3 regions of the Arthrobacter sp. Y3221087 genome follow, and region 3 is predicted to be linked to each of the others. Evidence: riboswitches for the same ligand, from Rfam matches in the RefSeq annotation. Region 3 holds a riboswitch; each other region holds the start of a gene.
The links. Region 3 has a riboswitch for cyclic di-AMP ahead of AC5RUO_RS17425 (C40 family peptidase). Riboswitches for the same ligand answer to the same signal wherever they lie in the genome.

Region 1: linked by a shared signal. The riboswitch ahead of AC5RUO_RS13880 (aggregation-promoting factor C-terminal-like domain-containing protein) and the one ahead of AC5RUO_RS17425 (C40 family peptidase) in region 3 are both predicted to bind cyclic di-AMP.
Region 2: linked by a shared signal. The riboswitch ahead of AC5RUO_RS08010 (LysM peptidoglycan-binding domain-containing protein) and the one ahead of AC5RUO_RS17425 (C40 family peptidase) in region 3 are both predicted to bind cyclic di-AMP.

The regions. Positions count from the first base shown of each region.
Region 1 covers NZ_JBNHFE010000004.1:82,037-86,930, forward strand. Annotated here, with positions in the region: gene AC5RUO_RS13870 (SixA phosphatase family protein) at 1-211, opposite strand, end outside; gene AC5RUO_RS13875 (winged helix-turn-helix domain-containing protein) at 275-1,138, opposite strand; cyclic di-AMP (ydaO/yuaA leader) riboswitch at 2,170-2,329, shown strand; gene AC5RUO_RS13880 (aggregation-promoting factor C-terminal-like domain-containing protein) at 2,335-3,069, shown strand; gene AC5RUO_RS13885 (glyoxalase superfamily protein) at 3,132-3,506, opposite strand; gene upp (uracil phosphoribosyltransferase) at 3,552-4,187, opposite strand; gene AC5RUO_RS13895 (phosphatase PAP2 family protein) at 4,200-4,894, opposite strand, start outside.
Region 2 covers NZ_JBNHFE010000001.1:1,678,852-1,683,745, forward strand. Annotated here, with positions in the region: gene AC5RUO_RS08005 (protein adenylyltransferase SelO) at 1-1,212, shown strand, start outside; gene AC5RUO_RS08010 (LysM peptidoglycan-binding domain-containing protein) at 1,348-2,205, opposite strand; cyclic di-AMP (ydaO/yuaA leader) riboswitch at 2,209-2,379, opposite strand; gene AC5RUO_RS08015 (aggregation-promoting factor C-terminal-like domain-containing protein) at 2,660-4,012, shown strand; gene AC5RUO_RS08020 (TraR/DksA family transcriptional regulator) at 4,034-4,390, shown strand; gene AC5RUO_RS08025 (DNA alkylation repair protein) at 4,387-4,894, shown strand, end outside.
Region 3 covers NZ_JBNHFE010000007.1:121,571-126,464, forward strand. Annotated here, with positions in the region: gene mobA (molybdenum cofactor guanylyltransferase) at 1-95, opposite strand, end outside; gene AC5RUO_RS17415 (HNH endonuclease) at 148-648, opposite strand; gene AC5RUO_RS17420 (NlpC/P60 family protein) at 939-1,712, opposite strand; gene AC5RUO_RS17425 (C40 family peptidase) at 1,873-2,556, opposite strand; cyclic di-AMP (ydaO/yuaA leader) riboswitch at 2,627-2,805, opposite strand; gene AC5RUO_RS17430 (M23 family metallopeptidase) at 2,934-3,755, opposite strand; cyclic di-AMP (ydaO/yuaA leader) riboswitch at 3,766-3,985, opposite strand; gene AC5RUO_RS17435 (iron-dependent transcriptional repressor DtxR) at 4,116-4,811, opposite strand.

The DNA of each region.
Region 1 (4,894 bases), on a different contig from region 3:
ACACCCAGGTGCAGGTCTGGCGCGTGCGCAGGGCGCTGGAGCAGAGGATGAAGTCCGGGACGATGTTGTGCTTGAGCAGCCAGCGCCCGGCCAGCGGCGCCTCCCGGTGGCCGCGCTCCTCCAGCGGCCGCTCGTGGTCGGGCACACCGCCGGGCCAGTCCGCCTTGGCATGGCGCATGATCACAAGGCGGCGAAGATGGTGCTCACTCATGCCCCAAGCTTAACGAACAAGCACCCGCCCCAAACGGGACGGGTGCTGGTTGGAAGACCTGGGTCAGATCGAGTATTCAGGAGCGGCCCAGACCACTACTTCCGGGTGCTCGTAGAAGCGGTAGCCCTGTCCGCGGACGGTGCGGACCGTGTTGGCGAGGCGGCCCAGCTTGGAGCGGAGGCGGCGGATGTGGACGTCGATGGTGCGCTCGTTGGGCACTTCCTCGGCGTTCCGCCACAGGCCTTCGAGCAGTTCGTCGCGGCCCACGGTGCGGGTGCCGTTCTCCACCAGGTAGTTGAGGAGCTCGAACTCCTTGAACGTCAGGTTGAGCGATTCGCCGTCGAGGTGGACTTCGCGGCGGGCAAGGTCGATCAGCACGCCGGACGGGCGCGGCTCCTGCGGCTGCTGCGGACGGGGCGTCTCGGAGCGCTGGCGGGAGTTCACGGTGGGGTCGCCGAAGGTGGAACGGACGACGTCGAGCGCGGAACCGGGGGTGCCGGCCGGGGCAACGGCAACGGCTGCGTAGCTTTCGGCGCCGGTTACCAGGGACTGGGCGTAGGCGCGGATTTCCTGCGCAAGCTTGGCGATGGAGGTGCCGGCAGCTGCAGCGGTTTCCTCGTCGATGCCCATGTACAGGACGAACCCGCGGGCAACATTGTCATTGGCCACCGGGCGGACGGCGTTGGGTCCTGCCACCACGGGCGTGGGTGCCGTTACGGGAGCGGAGTCAGCCGTGGGAACGGCGCGGAGCTGCCCGTAGGAGTTGGGGTTGTAGCCCTGCGGCGCGTAGCCCTGGGCGGGAAAGCTGCTTCCGGAAGACGGCGAAATTGACGGGCGCGGGCCAAATCCGGGGCGGAGGCCGGAGGGCTGGCCTGCCTTGGCGGCGTTACGGACAGAGATGTGGACGTATCCGGATGCAACAGACATGGGATTGCTTACCTCAATGTGAATGGCCGCCATCGCGGCTCGAATGCTGGGTTTCCCCGCAATGCGAACTGGGGAGGGGCGCCCGACGCTGGGCTGGGGGGCGAATGCCTAAGAACTTCGATGGGTGGAGAAGGTCAGGCGTGCATTCGACAACAGCGCATGTCGGCAGCAGCTGATGTGCTGGGCCAATATTCTGCGGCTGCAGGTGCTGTTGAGTTCTTGTTCACATTGGAAGTGTGCAGCGTAACAATGGCAACTTGCAAGTAACAATGGATCGAATCGTCCGCATTGTGAGACGAAATGCTCTATTGTGGCGCAGATCACGATTCTGGCGGAAGCCAAAGAATAACATTCGTTATCCGATTTGCCGCCACGAATAGGGCTGTTGGCAGAATATTCTTCGCGAAAGGCGACTCCGCGAAGTTTTTTATTCAAGTGAGTGCGAATTGCCAAAATCGCCCCCTACTGCCCCGGCGCGTGTCCAGCGGCGCGCGGAGCAGGGAAGAAATTTTCCCGCAAGCCCGCGTTTATCGTCCCGCAGGCCCAGGATCAACTCCGCTCCCTGCACCTGGCCCACGCGTCCGGGCCGAATACCTCCCGGCCGCGAGCGCCGTATGTACGGTCGACTGGACTGTGACCACTGGATGCGATGCTCCCAAGTTCGACGGCTTGAACTGCCGCGCAGGCTCCGCCCGTCCACACCGGAGGTCCAGGCGCTGTTACTCATCGCGATGGACGCCGCCCAGGACCGCCCCGTTTGGGTGAAGAGGCCAGGCCTCGGCCGCGGAGGGAACCAGCGGACGGGACTTTTCCAACGCAATGAATAGCCAGGCCCACGAAGGGAAGGTCACGGCCGCATCACAGCCGGGCCAGACGCATGGCCCTCCACCTGCACTTGTGCGCCGACTGGCACAAGTCGACGCGCCGTCATCGTGATGTCCGTTACCTAAATGTGACTTAAGCGCTGAACTCCTGTAGCGTCGATTGGGTACGGTTCCCGTTCGGGCCGTATATCCGGATGACGCCAAGCTCTGCCACTTCCCGGATTCCGCTTGATCGAAGGCAGAGGCGGGGGACCCACCGTCCCGGGCATTGATTTGCCCTTGGGGTTAAGCCAGCACGTGATATTTCCGTGCGGCCGGATGCCCTCATCCGAACCCGACAGCTAACTCCGCAGGTGTGAGAGGCGATTCATCATGTTTACATTCCCGGCTAAACCGCGCCCGAAACAGGGTTCCGACAGCGATTTCCAGCGTCCGGAAGGCAAGAAGTTCACCCTCGGCAAGCGTGCCGCGGTCCTCGTAACGTCCGGTGCGCTGCTGGTAGGCCTCGGCGCCGCCGGCCAGGCGACGAATGCTTTTATTCCCGCGGCGTCCACCACAAGCACCACGGCGGCGGACTCCGATTCGCAGATGAGCATCGAGAAGAGCGAGATCCGGTCCAACCCGGCCGAGTCTCCCGCCCCCGCCGAAATCAACGTTGTTCCCCAGGCCGCCGAGCCGGCCCCCGCACCCGCGCCGGAGCCCGTCCCCGCGGCTGAGCCTGCTCCGGCACCCGAGCCCGCACCCGCACCGGAGCCCGCTCCGGCACCTGCACCCGAGCCGGCTCCCGTCGTCGCGGTCAATGACCCGGCAGGCGCGCAGGCCTACGCCGCCGGCCAGCTTGGTTCCTACGGCTGGGCCCAGGACCAGATGCAGTGCCTGGTGACGCTCTGGACCAAGGAATCCGACTGGACCACCACGGCCACCAACCCCAGCAGCGGTGCCTACGGCATCGTCCAGTCCCTGCCCGCCGAGAAGATGGCCAGCGCCGGTGCGGACTACCTCACCAACTACCGCACACAGATCAACTGGGGCCTGAACTACATCAAGGAGCGCTACCAGTCCCCCTGTGGCGCGCTGAACTTCCACTACGCCAACAACTGGTACTAAGCCGCTGCTGAATTTCCCCGGCCCTTCCGCTGTCCGTGCGTGAGGGCCGGGGATTTTTGGGCTTAAGAATCCCGTCCCGGGATGTACTGCACTGCCCACCTGTTGCCGTCCGGATCGGCGAAGTAGACGAAGTGGCCCCAGCCCTGCACGTCCACGTCGCTGACGTCCACGCCGTTCTCCTTGAGGTGGCGGTGCGCGGCTTCGATGTCGTTGACCACCAGCTGGAGGTTGGAACCGGTCCCCGGAGGGGCGTCCGTAAGTCCTTCACCAATGCAGATGGAGCAGGCCGAGCCCGGCGGAGTCAGCTGGACGAAGCGGATGGAGTCGGTGGGGCGCTGGTCGAAATCGGCGTTGAAGCCAACCTTGTTGACGTAAAAATCCTTGGCACGGTCCACATCGGACACAGGGACAAACACGAGTTCAAGTTTCCAGTCCATGGGCACAGGCTACGGCTGAGCCCATGGTCTTGGAAGGCTTGAACCTCAGCCGGCGATGCCGTACAGGCGGTCGCCCGCGTCCCCGAGCCCGGGAACAATGTAGGACTTGTCGTTCAACTTCTCGTCGATGGATGCCAGGACAATCGTCACGTTGGCGTCCGCGAGTTCCTCTTCCAGCTTGGCGAGGCCCTCAGGTGCGGCCAGCAGGCAGATGCAGGTGACGTCCGAGGCGCCGCGCTTGAACAAGAACTTGATAGCCTCGCGCAGGGTTCCGCCGGTGGCGAGCATGGGGTCCAGGACGAAGATCTGGCGGTCGGTGAGGTCTTCGGGAAGCCGTTCGGCGTAGGTGATGATGTCCAGGGTTTCTTCATCCCGGGCCATGCCGAGGAACCCCACTTCGGCGGTGGGGACGAGCTTGGTCATGCCCTCGAGCATGCCCAGGCCGGCGCGCAGGATGGGTACCACCAGCGGGGTGGGCTTGGTGAATGCGGTTCCCACGGTACTGCTGACGGGCGTTTCAATGGTGACGGGTTCGGTGCGGACTTCGCGGGTCGCCTCGTAGGCGAGGAGGGTCACCAGCTCTTCGGTCAACTGCCGGAACACCGGGGACGGGGTGTTTTTGTCCCTCAGGACGGTGAGCTTATGGGCGACGAGCGGGTGGTCCACAACGAGAGTTCGCATGCGTCAAAACTATCACCCGGCGTTGTCCTTCCCGTGCCCGCCGGGGCCGTCGTGATGCAGGGCATCAACCACCACATCCCGCACCACTGGATGCTCGAAATCGGGTGCCGGGCCCACGTGCTCCCGCCGCCTGATCATGTGGAACAGCCGGTGGGCAAGTATGACCATCAGCACCCACGCGAGGCCCAGCAGCCAGCCGGCCATCACGTCCGTGAGCCAGTGGTGCCCCAGGTATACCCGGCTCAATCCCATCGCGATGATGAAGATCACGCCCGTTGTGATGGCGGTGATGCGGACCCACAGCTTGAAGAAGTGCAGGCACAGGATATAGAGCAGCACGCCGATCACCACGGTGGTGTTCAGGGTATGGCCACTTGGAAAGGACGGCGTGGTTTCATACGGTGGCACGGCCTCCGTATGTTCGGGACGGGTCCGGCCCACCAGGCGCTTGCCGATCGTGGTTGCCGTGGTGGACACCGCGGCTGCACCGCCAACCAGGATCAGCGGCCGCCAGGACCGGCTCAGGAACGTGAGCCAGGCGGTGAGGATGCTCGCGAGGATGGGCATCCCGACCCCGCCACCGATGTTTGTGAATGCGGTGACGAAGGCGTCCGTTTCGGGGTTCCGCAGTGACTGCGAATAGTCGAGTGCAGGAATATCGAGGCTGGCCAGGCCTTCCTCATCCACCACGTCCGAGTACACCTCGG
Region 2 (4,894 bases), on a different contig from region 3:
CCCCTCCTGGGGGACGGGCGGGCCCTCCTGCTTGGCGAGATCCTGGACGCCAACGGCCGCCTGCGCGATATCCACCTCAAAGGCTCGGGCCGCACACCTTTTGCGCGTGCAGGTGACGGGCGTGCCGTCGTCGGGCCCATGCTCCGGGAATACCTCGTCAGTGAGGCAATGCACGCGCTGGGGATTCCCACCACCAGGTCTCTCGCCGTCGTCGGCACCGGACGCCTGGTGCGCCGGGACGAGATGCTGCCCGGGGCAGTCCTGGCCCGGGTGGCCAGCAGCCACCTGCGGGTGGGGAGTTTCCAGTATGCGCGGGCCACGGACAACCTCGAGCTGCTGCGCCGCCTGGCGGACCACGCCATCAGCCGGCATTACCCCGCCGCCGCTAAAGCTGAGAATCCGTATCTTGCGCTTTTCCGGGCGGTGGTGTCGGCCCAGGCCGCGCTGGTGGCGCAATGGATGCTGGTGGGCTTCGTCCACGGCGTGATGAACACGGACAACATGACCATTTCCGGCGAGACCATCGACTACGGGCCCTGTGCGTTCATGGACGATTTCAATCCCGCCGCCGTCTACAGCTCCATTGACGTGGGCGGGCGGTACGCCTACGCCAACCAGCCTGTTATTGCCGAATGGAACCTGGCGCGCCTCGCCGAGTCGATCCTTCCGCTGATCAACGAGGATCAGGAGCAGGCCGTCGCTCCCGCCGTGGAGGCGCTGGGCGAATTCCGCAGGCAGTACAGCGATGCTTGGTTCGACGGGATGAGGACCAAGCTGGGCCTGCCCGGCAGCCCCGCGGGAAGCCCTGAGGCCGAAGCGGCATCCGAACTGGTGGACGGGGTGGTTGCGATCCTGAAGGACGGCCCGGTGGACTACACGCGGTTCTTCCGCAACCTGGGCGAAGCAGCGCGTGGAAATGACAGGCCTGTCCGGGGCATGGTCATGGACCTGGCAGCATTCGACGCCTGGGCCGGGCGCTGGCGGTCCATGAAGCCGGATGCGGACCGGATGGACCGGGTGAATCCTGTGTACATTCCGCGCAACCATCTGGTGGAAGAGGCTCTCGCTGCGGCCACCGGCGGCGACCTGGAGCCGCTTACCAGGCTCCTTGAAGCAGTGGGCGCCCCTTACGAAGAGCGACCCGGGCTGGAACGTTACGCCGAAGGCGCGCCGGAAGACTTCGGCAAGTACATGACGTTCTGCGGCACGTGACAGGCTGAGCCGCAAAGTGGCGGCGGGGCCCCGGTGGCAACACGTTAAATACGACAAGGGCGGCAGCCGGGTCTTCCCGGCTGCCGCCCTTCTGTGCGCAGCTCTTGGTGCGGCTGCTTCAGTTGCGCGGGGTAACTACGCTACCCGGACGAAGGAAGCTCCGCCGAGCCAGCTGATGGAGTGGACTTCGGTCTTGTAGCCGTCCACGCCGCCGCTGACAACCTGGCCGTCGCCGGCGTAGACGCCCACGTGGCCTGCAGTGATCACCAGGTCGCCGGGGGCGGGGGTGCCCACGGTGGTGCCGTACTGGTAGAACTGGCCGGGAGCCAGGTCACCGACGGACTTGCCGACGGAGCGGAGGGCCTTCTCCACCATGGCGGTGCAGTCCTGCTGCACGCCCAGCTGGCCGTAGGCGGAAGCCAGGATGGCTGCACCGGTGCCGGTGCCGGTCGCGGCAGGTGCGGGAGCCGGGGCCGGAGCCGGGGCAACGGCCGCGGAGGCATAGTTCACGGTGGAGCCGGTGTTCGCCAGGGCAGGTGCGGCCGGGGCAGGAGCAGCGGCAGGTGCCACGTAGCCGGCGCCCGGAATGGTGATCTGGTCACCGGGGTAGATGATGGTGGAGATGTCCAGGCCGTTGGCGGCCAGCACATCGTTCAGGCTGACGCCGTGAGCGGCCGAGATGGCGCCCAGGGTGTCTCCGGAAACCACGGTGTAGACGTTGCCGGCGGCAGGGACTGCGGCAGCGGGGGCAGCCACTGCGGCTGCCGGAGCGCTGTACGCCTGGACGCTAGCGGTTTCGGTGGTATCCGGGCCGGTCACGCCTGCATGGGCGGGAGCTCCAACACCGAACGCAATGCCGGACGCAGCGGCAACTGCGAGCACCGGACGGCTGAGCGTCCGTGCCTGGGACTTTGCGGAAGCAGCCAAGCCCTGGAGCGCGATTGAGCGGGCCGGAGTCGCGCGGTGACGGGCGGTAGGGAAATTTTTTGACACGTGTGATCGCCTCTCCCATGCCTGCGGGGTGAGCTGTCGGGTTCGGGTTGGAGATACCCGGCCGAAGGCAACCGCCCACAATGGACGGAGGCGCTATCGACTTAACCCCAAGGCCGTAACGGCCGTGGAAACTTGGTTCCCCCGTCCCTGCCAGCTGGAAAGCGGTTGAATCCCGGGTCAGTGGCAGGGCTCGGCATACTGATGGGAATGTCCCGTTTGGGAGGGACACCTGAAGACCATAACCCGACCGCGGAGCAATTGTCACGTTTGGGTAACATACGAGGCGCTTCTATCGTATTAAGCAATCGTATGGAGGTACTAGCACACCTTTCTGACCTCGCGTGATATTTGGCAGCTGGCGTGGCTTGTTATTCATGTCACAAATCTATAAAGGTAGCGGGGGGAGGCTGTCCAACCCTCAACCTCGTGTTGAAACCCGCTAAGCTTCGGAGCTATGCGCCTGACCGGAAGCATGTTCAAGCCCCCGTTGCTGGCAGGGCTGCTGGCACTTGCCCTCGCCGGCCCCGCTGCCGTGCTTCCGGCGGCCGCGGATGAGCCTCCGCCGGGCGGGTACCCATCGTGGGAAGACGTTCAGAAGGCGCAGCAGTCTGAAGCCCGGAAGGCGGCCGAGATCGAGAACATCACGGGCCTGCTTCAAGGCCTGCGGTCCGAGTCCGAAGCGCTCGGGACGGCCGCCGTGGCCTCCGCAGCCGACTATGCACTGGCGGATGCCGCCCTGCAGGCCGCAACGGCCAGGGTGGATGCCCTCGCAGGCCGGGCTGCCCAGGCGGACGCGGAGTTGCAGCGGCATCAACAGGCCGTTGGTGCGCTGGCCGCCAGATCGTACAAGACCGGCGGAACCACCATGGGATTCTTTGTGGCACTGGAAGCTCTGGAGAACAACAGCATCCACGGGCTCAACGTCGTTGAGGTGGTGGGAGCCAAGACCGCGGATTTGGTCAGCCGGGCGGAGGCCGCCGGCAAAGCCACCGCTGCGCTGGGGGAGCAGGAAAAGACCGCCAGGGCGGAGCGCGAACGCCTGTCCGGAGAGGCGAAGGCCAAGCTGGACACTGCCCGTTCCGCCCAGGACGCGGTGGCCCGCCAGGTCGCCGAAGAGCAGCGGCGCAGCGGAGAGCTGACCGCGCAGCTGGCGTCCCTCAAGGGCACGACGGCGGCGCTCGAGGGCGAATACCGGCAAGGCCAGGCGGCGCTTGCAGCCTATGAGGCGGCCCAGGCTGCTAAACGAGCCGCTGCCGAGGAGCAGGCCCGCCGGCAGGCAGCTGCAGATGCTGCTCCTGCCGGTGCTCAAAGACCTCCCGCTCCGGCAAACCCGGTCCCGGCAGCGCCGGTGCCAGCGAATCCCGCGCCGCTAAATCCGGCCCCGGTAAATCCTGCTCCCGTGAACCCGGCGCCGGCGAACCCCGCCCCTCTTGCCCCGGCGCCTGCGATCCCCGGCCCGCCCGCCGTCGTCGTGCCCTCCGTTCCAGGCGGCTCCGTCAACGATCCCGCTGCGGCCAAGAGCTACGCCTCCGGCCGCCTTGCAGCCTACGGCTGGGGCCAGGACCAGTTCCTGTGCCTCGCCCAGCTCTGGACCAAGGAATCAAACTGGCTGACCACCGCCACCAACCCCTACTCCGGGGCCTATGGGATTCCGCAGGCCCTGCCGCCCGGCAAGCTGGGAAGCGCCGGCAGCGACTGGCTTACCAGCTACCGTACGCAGATCGAGTGGGGGCTCGGGTATATCCGGGACCGCTACCGTACACCCTGCGCGGCGTGGGACCATTCCGTAGCCAGGAACTGGTACTGAGAGGCGCGCTAGGCTTTCTCCATGCCAGATTTTGAGCGGTTCCGGGTGCTGCTCGAGGAGGAGCGGAAGCGGAAGGCTGCGCTGCTTCCGGACCTTCGCGCGGACATCGCCTCGGCCAGTTCGGCCCGGCTCAATTCAAACGTCGACGACGAACACGATCCCGAGGGCGCCACGATCGCTTTCGAGCTGTCCCAGGCGGCCGCACTCCTGAAGCAGAGCGCCGCCGGCCTGGACCAGGTGGAGGCCGCCCTCGCCCGGCTGGACGCCGGAACCTATGGCACCTGCGCCGTCTGCGGCGAAGCCATTGCCGAGGGCAGGCTGGAAGCCCGGCCATGGACCGCGTTCTGCATCAACCACGCCGCGGCAGGCCGGCAGTGACGGCGGGGCCGGACATTGTTGCCGCGGCGGCGGAATTCATCGACCGTACACTGCAGAACGAGGGCTCCTGGTACCGCGCGGACGACGTCGCCACCCGGCTGGGCGGGGTCCTCGCCTCTTACGGAGCCTCCATAGGCGCTGTCCGGGGAACCGTCCGTGATGCGCGGCGGAAATTCAAAGCCCTGGACCACGATGCCGCCGTCCAGCTGGCCTCAGTCCTCTGGGGCCGGCCTAAACCTGGCGCAAGGCCGGTCTTCGAGCGGCGGCTGGCTGCCGTGGTGCTGCTCCAAGCCAAGTCCGGATGGCTGCGCCACTCGGACCTGACCCGGATCGAAGGGTTCCTCCGCTCCGCCTCCACAGCGGAACTGGAGGGCCCCCTCGTGGCCGATGTGGTGGCGCCGCTGCTTGCCGGGCTGCCGGAGCGCGATAGGCAGCGCGCCGATGTGGTGCTGGCGCGGTGGGCCCAGGACCCGCACACCAGCCTGCGCCAGGCTGCAGCAGTAC
Region 3 (4,894 bases):
CGGAAAAGCAGGTGCTGTTTCGGTACTCCGCCCAGCCGGGAGGACCGGCCTCCGGCGAGGATCAAGGCATCGAAATGCGGCATTGGCTCTTGCACCGTTCCAGCCTAGCCAGCGGCAGGCAGGGACGCACAAACAGGGAAGGACCGGTCAGGCAGCGCGCTCGGGCAGCAGGAAGGGGTCCCACGCGGGGGTGGGCTTCTCCAGCTCCTTGATCTGCCAGATGGTGCCGCGCGGAGGCTCCGGAACGAAGCGCAGCTTCCAGCCCATTTCCGCGGGCGTATGGTCACCCTTGGCGTTGTTGCAGCGGAGGCAGGCAGCCACCAGGTTTTCCCAGGAGTCGGCTCCGCCGCGTGATTTTGGGTGGACATGGTCGATCGTGTGCGCAGCCTTGCCGCAGTAGGCACACTTGTGCCCGTCCCGTCTCAGCACACCCCGCCGGCTGACGGCGGTGGCCTGGTTGTAGCGCGGGCGGATGTAGCGGTTGAGGAGGATCACCGAGGGACGGCCCAGTATTTCCTGTGGACCTACCACGGGGTCGTCCCCTTCGGCCACCACGCTCGCCTTGCCCGTGAGCACAAGCACCAGCGCCCGGCGGAAAGTGACAACCGCCAGCGGTTCATATCCAGCATTCAGAACGAGAGTGCGCATGCACGTACCTCTTCACGGCCGCACCCGTCAGGGGCACGAGGGCCGGCTGCCCTCGGCATGTCCGGGCTATGGATCGACACCACAAGAGTAAACACAGAAGCGCACTATCAGCTAATCGCCCTCGGGAAGGCATTTGATCCGTCCGCTGGCAGGCCATCTCCTGGAGCCCTCCGCACGGACCGGCCGCAGGCCCCGCCTGCTTCCCTTAAAAGGGAAAGGACCCCTGCTTTGTGGGCAGGGGTCCTTCCTCCATCGCCGGCCGTCGGGGGCGCCGGCCGGGGACGCGGGGACTAGTTGACGCGGATGAAAACCGGGCCGGAGCCAACGTTGGCGCTGAAGACCACCGTCTGGTTGCCGTTGTAGCCGCCGTGGACCGCCTGGCCGTTGCCTGCGTAGACAGCAATGTGCGCCATGCCGGCGCCGCCATCAGCGTAGTAGATCAGGTCGCCGGGCTGGGCTTCGGCAGCGCTCACCGTGCGGCCCAGTGACAGGTAGCCTGCAGGCCAGTCGTGGAAGTTGATGCCAACGGCCGCCAGGGAGTTGGTCACCAGCATGGTGCAGTCCTGCATGACACCCAGCTGGGCGTAGGCGGCGGACAGGATGGCTGCAGCCTTGCCGCTGGCGGAAGCCGGCGCGGCAGGAGCAGACGCAGCAGAAACCTTGGCGGTGACCTTCGGAGCGGGAGCGGTCTGGGCAACCGGGGCAGGGGCCGCCGGCGCGGCTTCCTCTACCACAACCTCGGGCTCTTCCACGACCACGGGCGCCGGCGTGGTGGTCACGGCAGGCTTCTCGTAGGTGATGGCGATGGTGGAAGCAGCGGAGATGGGAGCTTCGATGGCCGATTCAACTTCCAGGGCGGACGCCGGAGCGGAGTCACGCTGGATATTGGCGTCGGCGGCGTTGGCGGCGACGCCGCTGGTCAGCACCAGGCCGGAGGCCGCAGCGATCACGGCGGCCTGGCGACCTACGCCGCCGGCGTTGTCGCCCACAGCCTTGGCAATGACGGCGATCGAGCTGGTTTTGGTGACCTCGGCACGGTGCCGTGCGGTAGCACGAGTAGTCATCAGTTCTCTCTTTCGATTACCTCGGGGCCTGTGGGCAACCCGAGAGTTTTGGACGCGCCGGCATCTTGGGGGTACGTCGGCGCGCCCCGAACGGGGATGGTGGTTTAGCGAAAAAGTGCGGGCAAAGAAATAGTTCCCGGGGCCGAAGCCCCAAGAACTATTAGCCTGCGAGGGTGTAGAAGGAGGAGGTGCCGGTGGCGGCGACGGAGTGCAGCAGAGTGCCCTGGGAGGGGTTGAGTGCGCTGATCATCATGCCGTTGCCGACGTAGATGCCGACGTGTGCACCGCCGTTCTGCATCACCAGGTCACCCGGCTGGGGGGTGGAGGTGGGGGTCATGGCGGTCCATGCGTTCACGCGCGGGATGCTGATGCCGGCCTGGGCGTAAACCCACTGGGTGAAGCCCGAGCAATCCCAACCGGAGGTGGGGCTGGTGCCACCCCAGACGTAGGGGCTGCCAATGCCCGTGTAGGCGATGGCGGCGAGTCCGGTGGTGGCCGCAGAAGCGGCGGTCGCAACAACCTTTTCTGCCGCGGTTGACGCCGTTGACTCGGCGGAAGTGGCGGTCTCGTCCTCGTCGTCGGAGGTTGACTGCACGGTCACGCGTTCAACAACGGGAGCGGCGACGGTGGTGACCACCGGGCGCTCGAAGGAAACGGTGGCGGTAGGTGCTGCGGTGACTGCAAGTGCTGTCTGCGCGGAACCCGACTCGGTGGAAGCGGAGACACCGGCGGTGGTGTCCGCGGTGGCCGGCAGCCCCATGGCAAGGACAAGGCCGGAAGCGGCTGCAACAACAGCAGCCTGGCGACCCACTGTCCCGGCGTTGGCACTAACAGCCTTGGACACGGCGTCCAAAGGGTTGGTACGGACCGGTTGCGCACGGTGGCGCGCAGAATTATGGCGTGAAGACACGAAGGTAGCCTCTCCCAATGCCTGCGAGGTGAGCTGTCGGATTCGGATGGGAGTCACCCGGCCGCGCCGCTTCAAGGAAGCTTTGCGACTTAACCCCAAGGCCTTCCGTGAAGAAGGCCAAAATTGGTTCCCCCGCCCCTGCCAGACGATGAAATGCGAACGGACCTTGAGCGGTGGCAGAGTTAGGCAATCCGCACAAGAGCGTCAACTTCGGAAAAGTTGACGCGAGTTAGACGGTACAGGAGTTTTGACTGAATGTCACATTAAGGTCACGGCTGGTCACGGCAATTCGAGAGTCGGCAATCATTTGACTAGAGCCAGCCCGTCGGATCCACTACTTCGCCGTTGACCTGCACCTCAAAGTGCAGGTGGCATCCGGTGGAGGCTCCGGTGGTTCCGCTCAGTGCCACAACCTCGCCGCGCGAGACCGTCTGGCCCTCAGTCACATTGAAGGACGAGAGGTGGTTGTACGTGGTCTCCAGGCCGTTTCCGTGGTCGATCACCACGCGGTTGCCGCCGCCGAACTGGTGCCAGCCGACGAACGTCACGGTGCCGGTGGCAGCCGCGAGAACCGAGGTCCCGCACTGGGCAACGTAGTCCTGCCCGCGGTGGAAGTCGCCGGATCCACCCGTGATGGGGCTGACGCGGTAACCGAAGGGCGAGGCTGTGGTCAGCGACGCCAGCGGGGCGCCCAGGCTTCCGGTGGATGCGGCGCGGGAAACAGCGCCGGCGGACTGGGCGCTCAGGAGCTGCTTGAGCTTGCCGTCTGGATCCGCCTGGGTCACTACGGCCGAGCGGCTGAAGTCGATCTGCGCTCCGGCTTCGGCGGAGATAGCGGGCTGCGGGGTGACGGCGGCGGCCGCAACAGGCGCAATGCCCGTCTCGCCGGTGGCCATGACTGGGCTGGTGGCCGGAACAGTAACGGTGAGCACCAGGCCGGTGGCGGCGAGTGCCATGCCGGCCTTCTGGCCGATGCCGCTCGCCGAGGCGAACTCGGTGATCTGCCGGAACGGACCCCGACGGCGCCGCGCATCACGGTGGAGATCGCGGGGGCGCTCCGTGTGGATGACTTCGGCGACGCGCGGCGCCGAAGCGGGGCCAGCGGCGCGGCGGCGCCCCCTGGAGGTCTGCATGGACAAGAAGGATTCCTCTCTGGAAAGCCTGCGAAGTTAGCTGTCGGATTCGGGTCAGAGAGTGCAAAGACCCGGTCCGCCGTAAGCAAGCTTCGGCACAGAGATATCCGCTGAGGGATTCCTTCACTGGAAGAGGCTTGCTGCTGACGGACTTCACCCCAAGGCAGTCCCCCGCTGCCGCTTGTGGTTCCCCCGCCTCTGCCAGTTAGTGACTCGTGCTCCTGATCCGCTGGCAGAGCTCGGCTCCGGATCAGGTAACGCTTTTGTATCAACGCTTGGTTCAACTATAGGGGCTTAAGGCCCTAGGTAACAATTCCGTTATCTTGGCGTTACCGGCGTCACACCGGGCGGTCGGCCTTCCTAGCGAACGTGAACGAACACGTGCGCGGCAACCTCCGGCGGGAGTTCCAGAGCGCCTTCAATGCCGGGCACGCGGACCGAGATGTAGTCGCCCACACGTTCAAGAGTTACCGCGGCGCCTGGGCGGATGCCTCCCTCATCGAGCTGGGACAGCAGTTCCGGCTCCACCTGGATGGGCTCTGCCAGCCGGCTGACCGTGACCTCCGACGCAGGCCCGTAGGACTTCATGGCTTCCAGGAGGCTCGTCACCGTATCGCTGGAGGCAAGTGCGGGCTGGCCACCAAGTGCGGCAAGGCCCGGAATCGGATTGCCGTACGGCGATTCGGTGGGATGGTCCAGCATCTCGTAGATGCGCCGCTCCACCCGCTCGCTCATCACGTGCTCCCAGCGGCAGGCTTCGTCGTGCACATAAGCCCAGTCCAGCCCGATCACGTCGGCCAGGAGCCGCTCGGCCAGGCGATGCTTGCGCATGACCTCGGTGGCGCGCTTGCGGCCGACTTCAGTGAGCTCCAGGTGCCGGTCGCCGGAGACCACAACCAGGCCGTCGCGCTCCATCCTGCCGATGGTCTGGGACACCGTGGGACCCGAGTGGCGCAGGCGTTCCGCGATACGGGCCCGCAGGGCAACGATGTTCTCTTCTTCCAGTTCCAGAATGGTCCGAAGGTACATCTCCGTAGTGTCGATCAGATCCGTCATCCAGCTCAGCTCCTCGAGCGCAGTACCTTGCGTTGTCCCACCGTATCGCTGTTCACCGCGACGTAGTCCGTTGGCTAGCTTAG